Regions from separate parts of the Lactobacillus sp. ESL0677 genome, predicted to be linked through region 2. Evidence: predicted binding sites of a transcription regulator. Region 2 holds the regulator's gene; the other holds the start of a gene.
What was found. The regulator LexA, encoded in region 2, represses DNA repair genes until DNA is damaged. The targets are predictions, from matches to a motif close to CNAACANNTGTTNG.
Positions count from the first base shown of each region.

Region 1: a site for LexA is predicted at 2,905-2,918, ahead of recA (recombinase RecA). Genes of this name have one in related genera too.

Region 1 covers NZ_CP113946.1:568,840-580,547, reverse strand. The annotation lists gene rny (ribonuclease Y) at 1-1,597, opposite strand, end outside; gene recA (recombinase RecA) at 1,730-2,836, opposite strand; gene OZX76_RS03000 (ABC transporter permease) at 2,976-3,632, opposite strand; gene OZX76_RS02995 (glycine betaine ABC transporter substrate-binding protein) at 3,632-4,567, opposite strand; gene OZX76_RS02990 (ABC transporter permease) at 4,580-5,203, opposite strand; gene OZX76_RS02985 (ABC transporter ATP-binding protein) at 5,205-6,380, opposite strand; gene pgsA (CDP-diacylglycerol--glycerol-3-phosphate 3-phosphatidyltransferase) at 6,539-7,099, opposite strand; gene OZX76_RS02975 (RodZ family helix-turn-helix domain-containing protein) at 7,128-8,192, opposite strand; gene OZX76_RS02970 (SDR family NAD(P)-dependent oxidoreductase) at 8,265-8,993, opposite strand; gene OZX76_RS02965 (DNA translocase FtsK) at 9,167-11,623, opposite strand; gene OZX76_RS02960 (DUF1149 family protein) at 11,643-11,708, opposite strand, start outside.
Region 2 covers NZ_CP113946.1:1,242,566-1,254,273, forward strand. The annotation lists gene OZX76_RS06045 (cyclopropane-fatty-acyl-phospholipid synthase family protein) at 1-808, shown strand, start outside; gene OZX76_RS06050 (FAD-binding oxidoreductase) at 868-2,268, opposite strand; gene OZX76_RS06055 (ABC transporter ATP-binding protein) at 2,404-4,185, opposite strand; gene OZX76_RS06060 (ABC transporter transmembrane domain-containing protein) at 4,187-5,941, opposite strand; gene OZX76_RS06065 (YneF family protein) at 6,019-6,237, opposite strand; gene OZX76_RS06070 (DUF896 domain-containing protein) at 6,308-6,556, opposite strand; gene lexA (transcriptional repressor LexA) at 6,699-7,322, shown strand; gene OZX76_RS06080 (uracil-DNA glycosylase) at 7,346-7,996, opposite strand; gene OZX76_RS06085 (nucleoside phosphorylase) at 8,181-8,945, opposite strand; gene OZX76_RS06090 (IS110 family transposase) at 9,250-10,458, shown strand; gene rplS (50S ribosomal protein L19) at 10,662-11,009, opposite strand; gene trmD (tRNA (guanosine(37)-N1)-methyltransferase TrmD) at 11,132-11,708, opposite strand, start outside.

The sequences.
Region 1 (11,708 bases), 670 kb from region 2:
TAACTGTAATTTTAATATTACCAGGATAATCAAGCTCTTTTTCAACTTGATTCCGAATATCACGTGCCAAAACGGTAATTCGATCGTCCGAAATTTTCTCTGGCTCGACCATTACCCGAACTTCACGTCCAGCTTGAATGGCGTAAGCCTGCTTAACTCCTTCATACCTCTTAGCAATCTGCTCAAGTTCAGTTAGCCGTCTAATATAGTTTTCTAAACTCTCGCTTCTCGCCCCCGGTCTTGCCGAAGAAAGCGTATCTGCTGCAACAACCAGTTCAGCAATAAACGACAACTTCGGCACATCCCCGTGGTGGGCTGCAATTGCGTTAACAACAACATCTGACTCATGATACTTCCGTGCTAATTCCACACCAATTTCTACGTGTGAACCTTCAATATCATGGTCGATGGCTTTTCCAATATCGTGTAATAATCCCGCGCGAACCGCTAATTTTTCATTTAAACCAAGTTCTGCTGCCATAGTACCAGCAAGCTTGGCCACCTCAATTGAGTGACCAAGTACATTTTGTCCGTATGAAGTACGATACTTCAAGCGCCCAAGCGTCTTAACGAGTTCAGGGTTCATCTTGTGAATTCCCAGTTCCATTAATGCGCTTTCACCGGCCTCATAAATATCGTCATTGACTTCCTTACGCGCCTTATCCACCGTCTCTTCAATTCGAGCAGGGTGAATTCGCCCATCTTTAACTAGCCGCTCCATTGCCCGTTTGGCAATCTCACGTCTAATTGCGTCAAAGCCGCTAAGAGTGACCACTTTAGGCGTATCATCAATAATTAAATCAATACCTGTCAGCGCCTCAAATGAACGAATATTCCGGCCTTCACGACCGATAATTCGTCCTTTCATCTCTTCATTAGGCAAATCAACTACAGATACCGTGGTTTCGGCCACTGTATCTGCAGAACTACTTTGAATAGCATCAATGATTACTTGACGAGCATAGTGGTCTGCCTTTGCAGCTACCTCTTCATTGCTGTCCTTAATCATTTCTGCTCGCTCTTTGACTAGTTCATCAGCTAATTGGTCTAACACTAACTTCTTAGCCTGCTGCTTGTCAAGATGAGCAACTTCATACAACTTCTGTTGTCTTTGATCGACTAACTCAGCAGCAGTCTTAACCTTGTCATCCAGTTCTTCCTGCTGTTTTTGTAGTTGATCCTTTTTTTGGTTGAGTTCATTCTCTTGTTCTTTAAGTAAAGAATTCTTATGATCAAGGGTATCTTCTCGTTGTTTCAGCCGATTATTGTCACGCGCAATTGTGTCACGCTTAACATTTAATTCGTCTTCCACTTTTTGCCGATAATCCTGAATTTTTTCTTGAGCTTCAAGAATCTTCTCTTTTTTAGTGTTTTCAGCACTTTGCTTTAAGGCCTCGGTAGCCTGCTTTTGCGCATTAACCTCGGTTTTTGCAGCAGCAACTTGTGCTTTTGCATCGGTTAAAATATGGTCAGCATCATTTTGCGCATTCTGGGCATTTTTTTCCCAAATATGTTTACGAATTGCATAACCAATTCCTAAGCCAATTATAATTGAAATAATAGCAACTGCGACGGGAATCAAAATTATATTTGTCATGATTACTATCGCCTTTTTTTATTTTTTAGATTATTCACACAATATTAATGATAAAGAACCGCGGGACACATGTCAATCACCAAGAAAAAAACCTTGCCTTAAATTCCAAGGTCAAGGTTAATTTCTTCAACTCTATTTGCTTTTGTTGTCAGTTTCTTTTTCTGCAGCTTCCTTTGTCACATTTTCATCTTTTGCTTTTTTAACTTTAACTTTTTCCGGATCTTCACGGTCAGCGATTGACTTTTCATCAATTCCATAAGCTTGGCGGACTTGATGCTGAACGTCGTTATAAATATCTTGGTGCTCTTCAAGGTACTTCTTGGCGTTTTCTCGGCCTTGACCAATTCTCTCATTATTGTATGAATACCACGAACCAGCCTTAGCAATAATATCCTTATCAGCTGCCATGTCGAGCAATTCTCCGCTTTGAGAAATACCCTTACCATACATCATATCGACTTCAGCAACCTTAAATGGTGGCGCAACCTTATTCTTGACTACTTTAATTTTTACTCGGTTACCAGTAATGTCGCCACCAGTCTGCTTGATTTTTTCAGCTCGTCTAATTTCCAAACGAATTGTTGAATAAAATTTTAAAGCACGGCCACCAGGTGTGGTTTCAGGGTTACCGAACATAATACCGACTTTTTCCCGAATTTGATTAATAAAAATCGCAATGGTTTTGGTCTTATTAATATTACCGGAAAGTTTACGCAACGCCTGACTCATTAACCGCGCCTGCAAACCAACGTGACTATCACCAATATCACCGTCAATTTCAGCTTGCGGCACTAAGGCGGCAACAGAATCGACAATCAAAATATCAATAGCTCCACTGGCAATCAAGGTATCGGCAATTTGCAAACCTTCCTCACCAGTATTCGGCTGTGACAAAATCAGCGCGTCAACGTCAACACCTAAAGCTTGAGCATATGCAGGATCCATTGCGTTTTCGGCATCGATATAAGCAGCAGTACCACCACGCTTTTGAACTTCAGCAACGGCATGCAAAGCAACCGTCGTCTTACCAGAAGATTCAGGCCCATAAATTTCAATAATTCTTCCTCGTGGGTAACCGCCAACACCTAAAGCCGCATCAAGTGCTAGTGAACCGGACGGAACCGTCGAAATTTCGGTATCAGCCTTGTCACCCATTCGCATTACGGCGCCTTTACCAAAATTCTTTTCAATTTTTTTCAATGCACTTTCCAGTGCCTTTTGTTTTTCGTCTTTGGCCAAGCGATTTGCCTCCTCTATTTAATACTAATTAATTATACTTTGATTTCTTGCTTATTTGCAAGGAAAACCGAACAAACGTTTATCCTTTTATTCCACATTATTAAATACGCTAAAAGTATCTTTTTTTGCGAAAAAATTACTAGCGCAATCCTTTTGGCTGTAACCACTGTTGTAAAAGATTTAAAACCACATCAGCCAATATCGCCATTAACGCTGTTGGCACGGCACCAGCTAAAATGATCGCACTACCATTAGTCGCATTCGTCCCCCTAATGATAATGTCGCCTAACCCGCCAGCACCGACAAAGGAGCCAATCGAGGTAATACCAATTGCAATCACAAGCGCATTTTTCAAGCCGGCAACAATTACAGACATTGATAGTGGCAGCTTTACTAAGTACAAAAGCTGCAATCTTGTCATACCCATTCCTTTTCCCGAATCAATTATGTTTCGATCGACATTACGCATGCCCGTATAAGTATTCTTAATAATTGGCAGCAGCGAATATAGCGTCACGGTAACAATTACCGTCATTACGCCGAGTCCCAGCCCAATCATGACAATTGAAAGTAGCGCTAGCGACGGAATAGTTTGGATAAAATTAGCAATTTCAACTACAAAGTCACCTAAGTGGGTATTGCGAGAGATGCAAATGCCCACGGGAATGCCAATAATAGCCGCAAATAAAACACCATAAATTGAAATTAAAAATGTTCGATTAAATTGCGCTAGCACATAACTGCCATTGTGTTGGTAATAATAGATAAACTGCTGCCATAACGATAACTTAGCCATTATTGCGCCTCCTTAAAGTAATGATGCTTAACTAAAAACTGATGAGCAACCGTTGCGGGCTCAAGCAAATGATCATCAACTTGGTAATTCATCGCCCGAATTTCATGAACATTAATATGACCAACCAGTCGCATCAATAATGGCTTTAACTCTGGATGTTCGCGTAAAACATAATTATTAATCAACATTCCACAATTATACGGTGGGAAAAAGTGCTTGTTATCCTTAAGCAAATTCAAGTGATAGCTATCAATTCGCCCATCGGTTGAATAACCAAGGATAACATTCATTTTGCCACTTTTAAGTGCCGAATATACCAGTCCAATGTTCATCGGATGCAACTTGCTAAAAGTAATGCCGTAAGCTGTCTGGAAGTTAGAATAGCCAACTCCTGGTGCATTAACCCACTCTGACGCAACTCCAACAGAAAACTTGTTCTGATATTTTTTTAAGTCAGAAATATTGTAAAGATGATCTTGCTTTTGCTCTTTTCGATTAACCATAAAAGCATAATTATTAGCAAAACCATATGTATGTAAATATGTCTGATCCCACCACTTTTTAACTTCACGACGAACCGTGTCATTTGCTCTTTTAGAGTCTTTAATCGGTGCCATTAAAAGATTGGCGGTTAGCTCTCCACCGTCATAAGCTGCAGCCTGAATATCGGCGTCATGGCGATATAACGCCTGATGCTGCATTGGTGCCGAGCCTAAATTATTCACGATAGTTGCTTTGTATGGCGTTTCATGCTCAATCAGTTGCGCAATAATATTCGCTACTATTTGTGATTCTGTTGTCGTCAAAGCTGTGATGCGAATATTTTGGCTGCTGCCCTGACTGTCTGACAATCCGGGCAAGCCACACGCGCTTATAGCAACAGTTACAATTAAAATATTAACAATTAGAAAGAATTTTTTGACTTGTTTTTTCATTTTCAGCACCCCCTATATTCCCTTTGGCGTTAATCTTTTTTCCAGTTTACCTAAAAGGTAATCAGTTAATAACGCTAAAATAATTACAGGAATCGTGCCACCCAAAATCAAACTCGGTTGGTAGAGGCTTAACCCGTTGAAAATGAAGTCACCTAAACCGCCGGCTCCAATGTAGGAAGCCAGCGTCGCCCAGGCAATCACATAAATTGCCGATAATCTGATTCCGGCCATAATTACTGGCATTGCTAGTGGCAAGTCAACTTTCGTGATTAATTGCAGCTGCGTCATGCCCAGACCACGCGCTGAATCAATTGTATCCTGATTTACTCCTGTTAAGCCAACATAAGTGTTACGTAAAATCGGCATTAAGCTATATAAAAATAACGCAATTATTGCTGGCACTTGACCAATTCCGAAAAAGGGAATCATAATCGCGAGTAGTGCTAGTGCGGGAATTGTCTGTAACATGCTGGCAAAGGCAACGACGACTTTAGCTGTTCGGGGAAATTTTAACAAAATAACACTCAGCGGCACTGCAACTAAAATTCCCAGTGCCAAGGCAATTGCTGAGATATAAATCTGCTGCCAAGTTTTAACAATTAACTCTGAACCATGTTGTGCAAAAAAGGCTGACATATTACTTCGCCTCTTTTGCTAATTGACTATTAGTTGATTTACCGCCCCAGATTGATTCATAAACAACATTGACTAAACTCGACCGCGTAACAATGCCGACTAATTTTTGTTCAGAATCAACCACTGGAATGTATCGACCATTACGACTTAGAATACGACTAAAATTGTCACGCAAATATTCTTCGGGTCCGACAGTATAAGCTACCTGTTGCAAAATATCACTGACGCTAGTCAACGATTGATATTTACGCTGCAACGCATCAATTGAAATGTAGCCCTTTAAGTGATTTTCATCATCAACTACTAGCAAGGTATCAACATGATGCTCTTTCATCATGGTTAAGGCTTGTGATAGTGTCGCACCAAGATTAATCTGAACCGGATCAGTCAACATTACGTTTTTAACCTGTACCGTTTCATACTTGGCGGCTGCTAAACGCTCCTCGCCAATTAGAGTCTTTACAAAATCATTAGCGGGGTGATGCAATATTTCATCCGGCGTCCCCACCTGAATTAACTGACCATTATGCAAAACAACAATCTTTGTTGCTAATTTTAGTGCCTCATCCATGTCGTGAGTAACAAACACGATTGTTTTGCCTAACTTAGTTTGTAAATGTTGCACCAAATTTTGTAAACTTTCACGTGTAATTGGATCTAGAGCACCAAACGGTTCATCCATTAAAATCAAACTTTGGTCCGCTGCAAGAGCCCGCACGACACCAATTCGTTGTTGTTGTCCGCCAGATAATTCTTTAGGATAGCGATCCAAATAATCTTTGGGTAATTCTGCCATCGCAATTAATTCTTCTGCTTCCTTATCCAATTTTTCTTTTGGCCACTTCAACAATTTGGGGACCAAAACAATATTTTGACGAATTGTCATGTGTGGCATTAAGCCATTATTTTGAATAACATAGCCAATATGACGCCGGAGATTCACGGGATTAAATGACTTAACATTTTTACCTTCTACAAAAACTTCGCCTTTAGTCACACTATTCATCCGGTTAATCATTCGCATTAATGTTGTCTTGCCTGAACCGGAAGTGCCAATTAAACAGCAAAATTCACCTTTTTCAATTGTGAAACTAATATTCTCAACAGCCGGCTTTTCGCTCTTAGAGTAGACTTTCGAGACATTTCTAAATTCAACCATTGGAATTTTTTTACTCATGCATATTCTCCTTTTTAACAGTTCTATTAATTTAATGCTAACAATCAAAAATTAATTAAGCAAAAATATTGAATTTTTGCTAGTTTAGCATTTTAAAAATATGCACAAAAAAAGCACTAACAAAGTTAGTGCTTTTTTACTTAAATTCATTTATTTTGTTACATTGAACCCTTGAAAACATCCCATGAACTGTGGAAGTAATCCCAGCCAGAGTAGATCGTAAAGATTAATGCGAGGTACAATAAAACTGTCCCAATGTAGTAAAAATTACCAATCAGTAAGAAAATAACAGACAGCATTTGACAAGTTGTTTTAATCTTACCAGGCATTGCTGCAGCCATTACTTGACCCTTGTTTTCTGCTAGAATCAACCGCAAACCAGTGACTGCAAGCTCACGACAAACAATAATTACAACCACCCAAGCTGGTGCCAATTTTAATTCAACCAGCATAATGAAGGCAGTCATTGTTAACATTTTATCAGCTAATGGGTCGGCAAATTTACCAAAGTTAGTTACCATATTGCGTGACCGCGCAATGTGTCCATCAAACCAGTCCGTTGCAGAAGCAACTGCAAAGACAACTGCAGCAATTACTAACCGCCAATATACGGTACTGCCACCAACTTGTGTACTTGCATTGCCGCCAAACATGACGATTAACACAAATACCGGAATTAAAAATATTCTAAAAACAGTTAATTTATTGGGTAAATTCATTCTCTACTACTTCTCCTATATTTGATAATTATCTGCCATTATTAGTGGTTGAAGAGTGAGTTGAACTTCCAGACTGGTTACCATTATTAGTATTAGTCTGGTTATTGCTCTGACCATTATTTTGGGTAGTTTGATTATGTTGTGAACTATTGTCAGTACTATTGTTATGAGCTGCCTGCTTATTTGAATTATGAGTAGACTGACCAGAATTGGTACTATTAGTGCCGTTATTGGTATTTGACCGATAATCATTGGTTGAATTTGACTGACTTGTAGTCTGACTGCGCTGTTTACCAATCAATAAAGTTAAACTCAAATAGCCATTTTGGTCGTTATATGGTACTTTTTTACCGCCAACTGTTACCTTAGTGCCTGAAGCATTACTCAAGTTAACACCAACGTTTTGAGCATTAGTCGGAATGGCAATCGTTTGCTTTTGACCAGCTGCCAAGGTTTGTGATGCTTGTCTAACACCATTAAATGAAATAGTGACAGTAATGCTTTGATCGCCAGCACGCACAACTAAATTACGATTTTTCTTCAAGCCAGTAATTTGGAATTGATTAGCAGCTAACTCCTTAATCTTAACTGGATTAACTGCAATTGGCTTCTTTTTCTTAGGCTTATTAGTATTTTCTGAAGAAATTGAAACACCACTATCTGGATTAGTACCCTGATTATGACTTGCTGAAAAGTGAGCATAGACCACGTAGCAAACCAAAATCACAACAATCACTCCCAGACCCACAATAATCCGTGGGAGGTAGTTCTTCCATAATTTCTTTTTGTTGCTGGTTGTCTTGCGAACTTCCTCACTCTTGTTATCAATCGAATCCTCAACATACTCATCTGGTTGGGCAACAGGAACTTCTTGATGGTATTCACTGAGCAGCTGCTTGCCATCTAAGCCGACAATCTGGGCATATTGTCTAATAAAAGCTCGCACATAAAAGTCCCCGGGAAGTTTATCAAAATCATTTTGTTCAATTGCCGTCAGATATCTACCTTGAATTTTGGTTGCTTTTTCAATATCTGCAATTGAAAGTCCCTTTGCCTCTCTGGCACTGCGTAATTTATCTCCGATATCTGCCATGGTTACCTCTTTAAAAATTCTTTACTAACATAACAACTTGAGTATAACATATACTACTACTTTATTTTACATTTACAAAAGCCAGCCGCCGCTGACATAAATCGTCTGACCTGTTAAATAGCCAGAGCGAAGATTGAGCAAATTCTTGACCCAGAATGAAATATCGCTGCCCTCGGCAAGCCGACCAGCAGGAATTTCACCCTTGACCTCTTCCATCGTTTCCGGTGCAAACATCGCGTTCATCGGCGTGTTAACCGCACCAGGAGCAATGACATTAACTGTCAAATTAGCCGACGCGACTTCACGCGCATAGCTTTGAGCAAAGCGGGTTAGCCCCGCCTTTGAACTACTATAAACAGCTTCCATTGCACTACCTTGACCACCATAAACCGAACCCAGATATACAATTCGACTAAAATCATTCTTAATTAACAGCGGCTCAAGCAAGCCAGTTAATTTAATTGGTACTGTCAGATTAACCATCATAACTTGATCAATCTTAGATAGATTTTGCCCGCTGACAAAATTATAATCGGTAATGCCCTGCGCAAAAACAACCGCATTAATCGGCAATAATCCCTGAACAAAGGTTTGTAAATCATTATTATCAACTAAAAAACTAAGTTTAATTGGAATAAAATCTTGTTGGGGAAACTGCTTGGCTAAGTTTTCGCTTAACTCACAAGCAGCTTGCCAATTTTGACTGCAATGAACATAAAGCGACCAACCATCTTGTGCCAAATCCGCACAAATAGCCTGTCCTATTCCACCAGTAGCACCAAAAACAATTGCTCGCTGCATTCTAACATTCCTTTTCTGCTCAATTAAGAGCTATTAATCTGTACAGCATTACAAATTATATAACAATTACTTGTTCAATTCTACACTTTTACGATCACAATGTTCGAGTTAATTCTAACATTATTCAGCCGTAAAATTAGCTAAAATTGCCACATGCTAAACTTTCTTAAAAATTATTTTTCAGCAGTTTCTTCAGGTGGCAGCAAGACTTGGCGCGGCTTTGATCCTTCTGAAGGACCAACGACACCTTTTGCTTCCATCTCGTCCACAATTCTTGCAGCTCGATTATAACCAATTCTAAAGCGGCGTTGCAACATTGAAACACTAGCAGTCTGCTGGCGTCTAACTAAGTCGACTGCCTGATTATAGAATTCATCTTCCGGCTCATCGTCATCTGTCGCATTATCGCTGCCCTGTTGCGGAATCATTTCTTCATCATATACAGGCTTCTGCTGCTCTTTAACCCATAAGATTACTTTTTCAACTTCACTGGAAGACACATAGGCACCCTGAATTCGTTCGGGCTTTGACGCACCTACAGGCATATATAGCATATCTCCACGTCCCAGCAATTTTTCAGCTCCAGTTTGATCTAAAATTGTTCGTGAATCAACCCCACTGGAGACAGCAAATGAAATTCGCGATGGTACATTGGCCTTAATTAAACCTGTAATCACGTCAACACTCGGTCTTTGCGTTGCCAAAATCATGTGAATTCCGGCTGCACGCGCCATTTGCCCCAAACGGACAATTGCACCTTCCACATCATGACCACCAACCATCATCAAGTCACTTAATTCGTCAACCACAACCAAAATATAAGGTAATGGCTTCATTGCCGGTTTTGACTTATCTTGATTGTTTAGACGAACTTTTTCGTTAAATTCACCCATGTTGCGGGCACCACTAGCCGCAAATAATTTATAACGCCGCTCCATTTCCTTAACGGCCTTGCTTAATGCATTGGCAGCTAACTTGGCATCAGTTACAACCGGAATTAACAAGTGCGGTACGCCATTATAGACTGACAACTCAACCATCTTAGGATCAATTAAAATCAATTTAACTTGATCAGGCATTGCCTTCATTAAAATACTGGTTAAAATCGTGTTAATCGCCACGGACTTACCAGAACCAGTCGAACCAGCAATTAACAAGTGCGGCATTTTAGCTAAATTAGCTGAAATTGTTTGACCCGTTACATCCTTGCCTAGAGGCACAACCATTGGTTCTTGTTGCGCCTTGGCATCTTGATGCTGCATGACATCCTTAAAGGCAACAACTGAGGTCGTTCGGTTAGGCACCTCAATGCCGATGAACGGTTTACCCGGAATTGGCGCTTCGATTCTAATGTCCTTGGCAGCTAACGCTAGCGCCAAGTCATCGGCCAAGTTGACAATTCTGCTAACCTTAACACCAACGGCAGGTTGAACTTCGTAACGCGTAATTGTTGGCCCCAAAATTGCCTTCTTGATGATGACATTGACACCAAAACTCTTAAAAGTTGTTTGCAACGTTTGTGTATTTTGCCGAATTAACGCCTTATCCGAACTTTGGTCAGTATTTTTGACTGGATTAAGCAGTGATAGTGGCGGTTTACGATATTGAGGGTTAGTCTTCTGCTGCGTTTTCAATTCACCGTGGTCGACATCTGCTAACTCCTGCAGCATTTTTTTGTCTTCATCAGCAAACGAATGTGACTTTGGTAAACTTGATTCTTCTTGTTTATCAGTTGTTGGTTTTGCCTGTGGTTCAATAGCTTCTGGCTCACTTGACTTAGAGACTTCCTGACCGGCAATTTGAATTTGCGGTTCATCCTCAGTAGTTGAAGATTGGAATTGCTCTGTTTCAGATGGGTCCTCTTGTGCAGGTGGCTCTTCAGTTTCATCTTTTTCAACCGTAAAGTCATTAACATTAGGAAAAATCGCTGATTCCGAGTTTAGCGGATCATTCAAATCCCGCGCTTGCTGCTCTTCGCGTTTTTGTAATTGCTTCTCACGCAACACCGCATACTTGTCTTTAATTTTGGTCCCTGCTTGTTGGTTTTTAACTATAAAAAGCTGACTGACGGATTGAAATCTCTTAATAATCGTTCTAAATTTAACATCAAAAAACATTAACAGCCCAACCGGAACCAACAAAACTGCGATTACGCGTAAGCCAAGATGACCAAGCAACTGATAAAATAATTGATAGCAGAGAGCACCGATAATCCCACCGCCAACTGGCACGGTTATCGCTGCTCGACCAAATTCGGCAGAAATCTCATGCCAAAAAACATTCATAAAAGCATTATTAACCAACTCATGCTCAAAATAAATGCTACTCTGAATTACTAGTATTCCTAAAATTGCCAAAAACAAACCGTAACTGCGCTTGAATTTAAAGTGCATCGGCTTGTTATAAATCAGCATTACCAAACCAAACAGGCCAAATAAACCTGCTGCTAGTAAATATGAATCGCCAAAAAACAAACGAAAACAATTGGCAATTTGTTTACCCAAAATACCAAATTTTACAAATGTCCAAACTGCAATAATAAGCTGAATAAGACCAATAACCGACCAAGTTATCCCTGTATTTTGCGCCTTCTTACGTTTTTTAGTTGGTTTTCTCCTTTTCTTAGGCATAATTGCACCTAATTAGGGCCTAAAAGTTAGCTTGGAAGTTCAAATTAACCGGTTGATCCAGGGTAATTTGCGTAACTTCATAAGT
Region 2 (11,708 bases):
ATTATGGCTTGACCCCACATTAACGTATTCTTGCGCTTACTTTACTGGGGACAATCAAGATAATCTTGAGCAGGCGCAAATTGCTAAGATTCATCATATTTTAAATAAATTACATCCCGAAAAAGGCAAAACGCTCTTAGATATCGGTTGCGGGTGGGGCACTCTAATGCTCACAGCTGCTAAAGAATACGGCCTAAAGGTAACTGGCGTGACGCTTAGCGAAGAACAATACAAATTAGTGCAGAAGAAAATCTTCGATCAGAATTTGCAAGATGTGGCCGAGGTCAAGCTGGAAGATTACCGCGAACTTGGCGACAAACAGTGGGACTACATTACCTCTGTCGGAATGTTTGAGCATGTGGGCAAGGAAAATCTGGCGCAGTACTTTAGTGATGTTGCCAAATATCTGAAAAAAGATGGTGTTGCACTAATCCACGGAATTACCCGCCAGCAAGGCGGTGCCACTAATGCATGGCTTAACAAGTACATTTTCCCAGGTGGTTATGTTCCCGGCTTAACCGAAAACATTGAGCACATTATTGCCAGCGACATGCAAATTGACGACATTGAAATTCTTAGACGTCATTACCAACGCACGCTGGAAATATGGGATAAAAACTTTAACCAGCATCGTGACCAAATTCAAAAGTTGATGGGTGAACGGTTTACTCGAATGTGGGACCTATATTTACAAGCCTGTGCTGCCTCATTTGAATCTGGTAACATTGACGTCATTCAATATTTAATTACCAAGGGTCCTTCTGGTAAAAATCTCCCCTTAACTCGTAACTACATGTTAAATAAATAGACTCAAAAAAACAAGCAATCCAAATTAACTTGGACTACTTGTTTTTTTAGTTTTATTAATTACATTTTGAAAATTTTACCTGGATTCAAAACATCATTTGGATCAAATAAGGTCTTAATCTTACGCAATAATTCGGTGTAATCATGACCGTAGAAGTCTTCGAAGTAACCAGCACGAGCATAGCCAATACCATGTTCACCAGACATATTACCGTCAAGTTCTTTAGCAGTCTTGTACAACTCACTAATTACCTTTTCACTTGTTTTGGCATATTCTTCATCATTCATTTCATCTGAGCAAAGATAAATGTGCAAATTACCGTCGCCTGCGTGACCAAAGTTTGGAATTCTAATATGCAATTCGGTTTCTAATTCTTCAATTCTATTCAAAACATCTGGAATGTGGTTAATTGGAACACAAACGTCGATTTCATCCATCTTTGGTGTTGACTTCTGAATTGCTAGCAGCAATGCTTCGCGACATGCCCAAATCTTCTTAGCTTCAGCAGAATCAGCACTTAAAACAACTGCTTCTTCAGCCTTAAAGTCTTTGACAGTAGCCAAAGTTTGCTCCAATTCAGCCTTCAATTCTTCATCAGTGAATGCGTCAAGGCCAACGATAATAAAGCCATCACCATGCTTAATTGGGAATTGGTCACCAGCATACTTTTCCCATAAGTTGATTACCTTACGGCCCATAAATTCAACGGTTGTTGGAACAACGCCAGATTTTAAGATTGCAGGTACAGATTTAATAGCGTCATTTAAGGTTGGGAACGGAATAATTGCATTGATTGACTTGTGTGGCTTTGGATAAAGACGCACAGTTACCTCGGTAACAACACCTAATGTACCTTCTGCACCAATAATTAAATCTTTAAGTGAATAGCCAGAAGCCGACTTAACTGCCTTAGAACCAAGTTTGTAAAGCTTACCATCAGTCAAAACTACCTTTAATTCACGGATATGCTCTCTAGTAACGCCGTATTTAATCGCCTTTAAGCCACCAGCATTAGTTGAGATATTACCACCAATTGTTGCCCAGTGCATTGCAGGTGCAGGCATATATGTAAATGGCTTGTCTGCCAAGTATTCCTCAATGTCCTTCAATCTGATTCCGGCTTGAACAGTCATTGTCAAGCTCTCAGGATCATATTCAAGTACACGGTTCATTTTAACCATGTCGAGAGAAATACCACCATCAATACTTAAATTGGCACCCATTAACCCAGTTGAATTACCGCGTGGAACTAGTGGAATGTTGTGATCACTGGCATATTTAACCACATTCTTAACCTCATCGTTAGTTACGGGTTGAATTACCAATTCCGGCATTGCTCTGACAGTCTTAAACTGATCGTGATCCCAGTGTTCAGTTGGTTTAGTAATGAACCGTTCGGGCTCAGAAATAAATTTACTTAAATTTTCACGATCAGTTTGATCTATTTTATGATATTCCATTGCAATTTCCTTTCTCACTATAAAATTACAGATGTAATAAAATCATCATCTTCTAATTTACGCCACAATGTAATCGCTGTCAACATTTTGACGAAAAAGCGTGACAAGACAGGTATGGCAATTACCACGTTAATTTTAATTCTGGTTTTGTAAAGTATACAAATTGTAGTAGTAACCTTTTTGTGCAAGCAATTCTTGATGCGTCCCGTGTTCAATAATTCTACCTTGATTAAGAACAATGATCTGATCGGCATCAACAATCGTTGATAAGCGGTGGGCAATCGCTAATGTTGTTCGTCCTTGACGCAAGCGCCTTAGTCCCGCCTGAATTAACGTTTCTGTTTCCGTATCTACATTTGCCGTTGCCTCATCCAAAACTAAAATTTTAGGATCAGTTACTAGTGTTCGGGCAAATGAAATCAGCTGCCGTTGTCCTTGGCTAAATTCACTACCGCCTTCACCAACTTCAGCATGATACTTGCCCGGCAATTTTTCAATAAAGTCAGCTGCTTGAACAGTTTTTGCAGCCTGCTTAATCTGCTCATCAGTAATATCTTGATTATACAGACGAATATTTGAACTAATATCGCCATAAAACATGAAGGGATCCTGCAAGACTAGTCCGAGCTTCTTGCGCAACTCTGCCTTAGGATATTTTTTAATATCAACGCCATCAATTAGGACTTGCCCCTGATAAAATTCGTAAAAACGCATCATGACGTTGATAATCGAGCTCTTACCAGAACCAGTATGACCCACAATCCCAAGGGTTTCACCAGGATTAACGGTGAAAGAAATATCGTGTAAAATTTCATTTTTACCGTCATACGAAAAACTAACGTTCTTAAATTCAATCTTGCCGCGCGTAATGGTCAGTCCCTGCTGTTCATCTTGTTGAGGCTCATAATTAGTATCATCTAAAATGCGAAAAATTCGCTTACCAGCAACAATCCCATCCTGAAAGAAGGTCATCTGATCCATCAAATTTGAAATTGGATTAAAAAATTGTGAAATATACTGCGAAAAGGCGTATACCACCCCGGCAGGCACAAAAGTTTGCCGTAAGGGAAAGCCAAAATACATTAAGGTTAGCGCTAAGGCCAGTGAATAAAGCAAACTCGTCAATGGCGACAGCAGCAGGGAATTAAGGTTAATCATGTTAAAGCGCGTTTTCATTAACGCCGCATTCTCATGCTCAAAATTGCCAGTCATCCGTTTTTCTTGCTTAAATTGCTGAATTAGGGAAACACCCTCAATTGATTCATTCAAGTTAGTGTTAATTCGGCTTAATCGCTCACGATAATTGCGATAAAGCTTGGAACTGCGCTTGGAATACTGCCAAATAACGATTAAAGAAAGCGGTAAGAAGGCAAGCACAATCAGGCCAGCGAATACATTAGTTGAAAACATGGCAACTAATGCAGAAATAATAGAAAATAATGACAAGACAACGCTGGATAACACTGTCAAGAAGTTGCTCAGTGTCATAGTATCGTTAGTCACGCGCGAAACAATAGAACCAGCAGGTGTCTGATCAAAGTAACGCATCCCTAAGGTATGCAATTTTTTATATAATTCTGCCCGTAAACCTTCCAGAGATTTTTCAGAACCCAGAGCAAAAAAGTATTCGTATGTAAACTGCAAAATTCCTTTAATGACTGATCCACCAGCATATAATAAACCGGCAAAAATAATTACTTGGGTTGTCACATCAGCTTTAACTAAATAATTATCAAGAAAGAACTGTAAGCCATAAGGCAGCAGCATATTGATGATGCTAACAAGCAGCGCACCAACTCCGGCAATAATCATTTCGTTCTTAAATTGCAGTACAAATCTGACAAGTCGTTTGAAGATTTCAAGTTGCTCTTTAACTGGAATTTCTTTTGACCAAACTGATTCGTTTTGTTCATCCATCTTACTCACCTACCTTTTCTTCTAATTCTTGTCTTCGCCACATCTCCGCATACCAGCCATCGGCAGCCAATAATTGCTCGTGAGTGCCGCGTTCAACAATCTCGCCATCCTTCAACACCAAGATTAAATTGGCATTCATGACCGACGTTAACCGGTGCGTTGCAATCATTGTCGTCTTGCCCGCACGTTCTTTACGCAGCGATTGCAGAATTGCCATTTCAGTGCGCGCGTCAACTGCTGACAGAGCGTCATCTAACACCAGAATTTTACTTTGCTTAAGTAGCGCCCGCGCAATTGACATCCGCTGCTTTTGCCCGCCGGATAGTGAAACACCATTTTCACCAACTAGTGTCTTGTAGCCAGCCGGCATTGCCAAAATATCGTTGTGCAAGTCACTCTTTTTCGCCGCACTAATAATTGTTTCTTCAGGTGCATCAGCTTGCGAAAAAGCAATATTCTTTTGAATAGTTGTTGAAAAAAGATAATTATTTTGTGGTACGTAAGAGATTTGCTGCAAGAGGACATCAAGCGGTATTGTCCGAATATCATGGCCATTTAATGTTATCATGCCATCATACTTATCAAACTCGCGCAGTAGCAGCTGAATAATTGTTGTTTTACCAGACCCGACCTTGCCAACAAGTCCCAACGTTTGACCTTTTTTCAGAGTAAAGTCAATTTGGTGCAAAACTGGTAGTTGCGGCTCATCAGGGTATGCAAATGAGTTTATCTGATAATTCAGATCACCACTTAAATCATCAGCAGTGATACTTTGATCTGCATGCTCATCCGTGATTTGTGGCTTTTCATCAAGCAACTTTTCAACCCGATCGTAACTGGCGCTTCCCCGCTCTAAAATATTGAAGAGATAACCAATCGCAAACATCGGCCAGACCATGTTACCAATATAGGCAATAAAGGAAACTAGTTGACCAATTGTTAAGGTCTTGTTAGCAACCATTATGCCACCGTAAATAATCGTAATTGTATATGTTAGACCGATGATAATCGTTCCTAATGGGTCAAACAGAGCATCCCATTTAAAGACTTTTTTATTAATCTTGATCGTGTCATCAACCATCTGGTCAAAAGCAGCCGTATCTTCAGCTCCTTGCCCAAAAGTTTTGATAACCTTAATCCCAGAAACTGACTCTTGCGTCTTATTATTTAATCGTGAAAATGCGGCTTGTGACTTATCAAAGGCATCATGCAACTGGTTACCTAACTGCCATGCACCCCATGCCAAAACCGGCAACGGTAATAATGCCAAAATCGTTAACCGCCAGTCAACAAAAATAATCATCGCGATCATGGTTGAGACACTCATAATTAACGAATCGACCAAAGTCAAAACACCAGCCCCTGCAACATCTTGAATTGCCGAGACATCATTTGTTGCGTGAGCCATCAAGTCACCGGTTCGGTGCCGTTGGTAAAACGTCCGGTCCATTTCCATAAAGTGATTAAACAATTTTGAACGCAATTGTCGCTCTAATTCGGCCGCGCCACCCCAAATTTTTTTGCGCCAAAAATAACGGAAGCCATATAACAGTAGTGCTGCCGCAATGATGGCTAAAATTAGGACACCATATTGCGCCCAACTAATATGTCCCTGGTCAAGCTGATCCGCCATTAAGCCCAATATCCGCGGTGGTACTAAATTAACTACCGAAGTTAGTGCTAAAAATGTAATGCCGACTAAATAGCGCTTCTTTTCCTTTTTAAAAAACCAACCTAATTTAAAAAATATTCCCATTTTTATTCCTATCTGACTCAACACCAAACCAAAAAAAGGCGGGGAACAATCCCCGTCTTTGCTAGTCAATCTTAAGATTAATTATTTTGATGCTTCATCATGTTCATCACTTGGTTAACCTTCTTGGCAGACGGTTTTTGTCCCATTTGTGACATCATCGCAACAATCATATCTTCACTGATTGGTGGATTTTCCTTAAAATACTTTTTCATATATGATCTTGCACCGTAAAAGCCACCAACGAGGCCGACTAACAATGCAACAATGATTAAAACAATTGCTAATGCCAAATTCATAAAAATTAACTCCTCAAAATATCCAATAGTTATATCTTACCTAAACTTGCCTAAAATTTAAAGGTTAAAATTAATCTTTTCTTAAACCTTTGCGTCTTTGGGCTTGCTTTGCCTTTTCAGACGTGATTTCTTTACCATTTTTATCAATGATGACCATATCTTCAATGTTTTGTTTAAAACTAGCACGGAAGTTTTTCAAAAATTCCTGATGTAATTTTTTACGTTCTTCTTCCTCTTCTTTAGTTAAATTGCCAGTCTTTTTTTTGCGATATAATTCATTAATGCGATCGATTGATTTCTTTTCTTCATCTTTAGTCATTTTTACACCTCTATTAAAAAAGTCTACCTTATTTAACTCAAGAAAAAAAGTTTAAGTTCTTAGAACATTTGTTTGTCTTTAGCAAAACTTTTTGGTAAACTTACCTTATAGAAATTTTATCTTACAGTAATGGGGAGCAATTATGCCTGTTAATCATGATTCCAAACAATTAGAAATATTACGCTATATTTATGAAACCGTGGCAGACCGTGGCTTTCCCCCTACTGTGCGTGAAATCTGTGCCGCAGTTAATTTATCTTCGACCTCAACAGTTCACGGTCATTTATCCCGTTTAGAGCGCAAAGGTTTACTAATTAAAGACGCCACTAAGCCGCGAGCTTTAGAAATTACAACAGAAGGTAAACGAGCATTAGGAATTAAGCCGAGTGAAATTCCAGTCGTCGGCGTTGTTACTGCTGGACAACCAATTTTAGCCGTTGAAGATATTGAGGATTATTTTCCTCTTCCGCCAGACTTAGCCAATGATGCTGGCGACCTATTTATGTTAAAAGTGCACGGCGAAAGTATGATTAATGCTGGTATTTTAAATGGCGACAACGTTATCGTGCGTAAGCAAAGTTCCGCTATTAATGGTGAAATTGTTGTCGCAATGACCGAAGAAAACGAGGCAACAGTTAAACGTTTTTATAAAGAAAAGAACCATTACCGCTTGCAACCCGAAAATGACACAATGGCACCGATTATTCTTGACCGCGTGCAAATCTTAGGTAAGGTAGTTGGCCTTTACCGTAATAATATTAATTAATCAAAAAGACTAGAATTTTCGTTCTAGTCTTTTTGATTATCTAAATACGGCTTCAGTGCGAGCCAATCTTTTTTAATAGTTTCCGTCAATTTCCGATTATAAAAAACTGCAGCCGGATGATATTCCATTATTACCGTATATTTTTCCGTTGACCATTCATAGCCATCTTCAGCAGTATTCAACTGCAAAATTGGCGCTTGCGCAATTACTTGCCCGTGCTCTTGCGAAATGCTGTGTCCAGGACCAAGCAAGCGTTCGATTGCAGTGCCGCCAACGGTAACGATAATTTTAGGCTGAACATGCGCAATTTCATAATCGAAGAATGGTGCGTGAGCCAAAACTTCCTTCTTAGTTGGTTTACGATTCGGATGCTTAATAACCTCTTTATTTTCTTTCTTACTGAAAACAGTTTTGGTCGCGTAAGGACGACTACGAACGACGCTGGTAATATAGACATCATCTCGCGTTAAACCAATTAATGCCAAGGATTTCATTAATTCCTTACCTGAACTGCCATGAAACGGAACATGAGAGACAATTTCATCACGTCCTGGAGCTTCACCAACAATCATTAAGGCAGGATTTTCTGGGCCAGCACCCTCATTTAATCCTTCTAATTTCATTCCCTGTGCTCTTTTTTGCACTTTTGTAATTAACCATTCTGGATATTTCATCACGTATTATCGCTTTCATTTCAAGACATTTGAGATTTTCCACATTCACTCATTATTTTAGCTTCACAAAGTTTTTAGGTAAAATTTATTATAATCGCTATTATATCAGCATATCTTTTTAAAGCTTGTGAAATTTCTGTTGTTCCACAGTTGTTTCACATTAATATATTTCACAAACTATATTCTAGACTTTTGCCAAAATTTGTGCTGCTAGTCGTAAGGCTAACTCGTGAGCATCCCTACCCCAACCACGGTCTTCATGCTTTTCTAAATCACTTAAGGAATCGGCTGTAAACAAGATTTGCGCAAAAGCAACATGGCGAAAGTTTGCGCATGCTGCCATTGCTGCACACTCCATTTCAACACATGAAGCACCCAGCTGCTTAAACTGACTTACCTTGTCTTTGGTTTCGCGGAAAAAGCCATCGGTCGTCCAAGTAATAACTTCTTTAATCTTAAAGTCATTTTCTGCCATCAATTGTTCTACTCGAGATAAATAATCTGAATGCAAATCAATCATGTTGCCAGGAGCCAAATAATGAAATGACGTACCCTCATCCCTAATTGCTTTCACAGGAACCAAAAAATAGTTTTCTGGTAAATCAACCAAGCTTCCAGCTGACCCAATTGCTAAAATTTGCTTGACACCGTAACTAATTAGCCAATCAAGTAATTCGACAGTCGCTGAAGCACCGATTTTAGCTTGACAGAAAGTAACTTTTTCATTGCCAAAATCCACTTCATAAATTGGTGTCTTACCTTCAAAGCAATCATAATGACCCAGCTCGCGATGCGGATATTGAGACAAAAAGTCGACAATTGCAGCAGAAGTAATAAACGCAAATAACAATTTTTCAGGAAAATGATAATTCAGCTCAGCTCGTTCGTGATCAGGCTCAAGTACAGCATGCGGATTAGCATCAAATTGCATTAGAAACGGTTCATTCACTTTATCATCCTCCAACTATAGAAACATATTCTTATAATATCACAAGACACAAAAACATTCTAAGCTTAGTGGTGGAGATAAGATCTGATCAATCTTGTCTTCACCACTTTTTATTTATAATAAAAGTGGGCATGAAGCTGATAAGTCGGAGGTTTTTTTGGCGCTTAGTCGTCGTACAAAAACTGGCAGCTTCATGATACTTTATTAGATCTGTTCAAAGAATGTTAAGGACATTAATTGTCGTGTACTAGGAAAGTAGATTAATAAAGCACTTAACACAATTTTATGTAAAGGATGGTATCAAATGGAAATTGTTTTTGGAATTGATATTAGCAGTAAAACCTTTAACGTCGCTATTGGCATTGATAATTCTATCGTTAAGGAATATAAGACGACTAACAATCGTTTGGGATTTAAAGAGCTATTAGTTGATCTTAAACAGTTTGAGCAACCAGAAGTTGTCTTTGAGGCGACTGGAACTTATTCTCGGCGTTTAGAAATGTTTCTTCAAGACTATGATTATGGCTATATTCGTCTTAATCCGTTAGATGCTAAGAAACAAATGGATAATTTTAGACACCGTAAGACCGACATTATTGATGCTAGAAATCTAGCTTTATCACAGTTTCAGTTTAAAAGGAAAAACACCTATCAAGCAAAGCCTGTTTACCAAGATTTAAAGGATTACAATCATTTTTATCAAGAACTCAATAATGATGTTGTTCGTACTAAAGATCGGCTTCATAGTGCTTTACAGCTAACATTTCCTGAAATTGAAACTCTGCTTAGTAAAACCGATAGTAAACTTTATTGGAATCTGGTTAAGAAATTTCCAATAAGCACCATAGTATTTGAGTATTCAATTGCGGAGTTAAAAGAAATAGTGATGCATGCCACTGACAAATGTATTTCTGATAAGCGGGCACTTAAAATCGCTGAAAAGCTATCTAAGTTAGCCAATGAAAGTTATCCTAGTGTAGATGAACAATCCGGTGTTGTAATGCAAGTAACTTATTTTGTAAATCAATTAATGCAGCTTGAGCAAGAAAAAGCTGTAGTCATCAAAGAAATGAGCGCCTTGTCTAAAGAATTGCCAGAATATGAAGAACTACTTAGTTTACCAGGAGTAGCGGCTACTACAGCCAATGAAATTATTGCCGAATTAGGTGATATCAAACGATTTAAGCGCCCTAATCAGATCAATGCTTATATTGGCATTGATCTAAAGCAGTATGAATCAGGAGAATATAAAGCAGCACGTCACATTAGTAAGCGTGGAAACGCTGTGGCCAGAAAGATACTCTATCAGGCAGTGATTAATATGGTATCTGCAGCGACACATGATTCTGGTAAAAATCATATAGCAGACTATTACCAACGAAAAAAGCAATCTTACCCAGTCAAAATGACCAAGAAGATTGCCATTGCTTCAATAGCTCGTCTAATTCGAACTATCTTTAGTTTAGTAAAGAATAGACAGCAGTATACATATTATCCAACTTTATCAAAGTAACACTACAAGACTATTTAAACTAACTATAATTACCATACCACCTTAATCAAAAAAATGTTAAGTTAAGGTGGTTTTTGGCATACAGAAGTGAGAATTAAAAATATGATAGTTGCGAGCAACTATCATATTTTTTTATTTATTACTTGACTAATCGTAGGAAAAAGAACCATCTTTTTAAAAGATGGTTCTTTTTAATACGTGAATTAACGACGCTTTTCTGCGATTCTTGCAGACTTACCATGACGTTCACGTAAGTAGTAAAGCTTAGCACGACGTACACGACCGTGACGTAATACATCAACCTTAGCAACACGTGGATCGTTAACTGGGAAAGTACGTTCAACACCAACACCAGAAGCAATCTTACGAACAGTGTAAGTTGCAGCAATGCCAGCACCCTTTCTCTTAATTACGACACCTTCGAACATCTGGATACGTTCATGAGTACCTTCAACAACGCGAACATGAACACGAACAGTGTCACCAGCGCGGAAGTCAGGAATATCGTCACGTAATTGTTCTTTAGTTAATTCTTGAATTAATGGATCCATAGTTTTCTCCTCTTTCGGCATTCATTAACGCTACCTGCGTCAGCGGAACACCCATAACTCTTAGTGCAGCTGAATGCTGACACTTTTAATATCTTAGCAAATTAGCTACATTAAAGCAAGGCTTAATCCTCTTCTTTAAATTCGGCAAGCCAGTCACGTTCTTTTTGACTCAATTCATAATTTTCTAGCATATCCGGTCGAGCTAAATATGTTGCCCTTAGTGCCTCTTTATGACGCCATTCGGCGATTTTTTGGTGATTTCCTGACGTTAAAACTTCGGGCACCTTCAAGCCTTCAAAGTTCTCCGGTCGTGTATATTGCGGATATTCCAAAAGACCATGAGAGAAACTTTCTTCAACTGGTGAGGCTGCATTACCCAAAATGCCAGGAAGCAGCCGCACTGTCGCATCAATCATGCTCATGGTCGGCAATTCGCCACCGGTTAACACATAATCACCAATCGAAACAGTCTCATCAGCCAAATCATAAATTCGTTGGTCAAAGCCCTCATAATGACCGCAAATGAAAGTTAAATTTTTTTCATTAGACCAGCGCTGGGCCATCTTCTGGTTGAAAGTTTGCCCTTGCGGTGCGGTAATGATTACCTTGCCCTTGTTAGTCAGCGAATCTAACGCCTTTTTAATTGGCATAATTTGCAAGACCATGCCGGCACCACCACCATATGGCGTATCATCGACA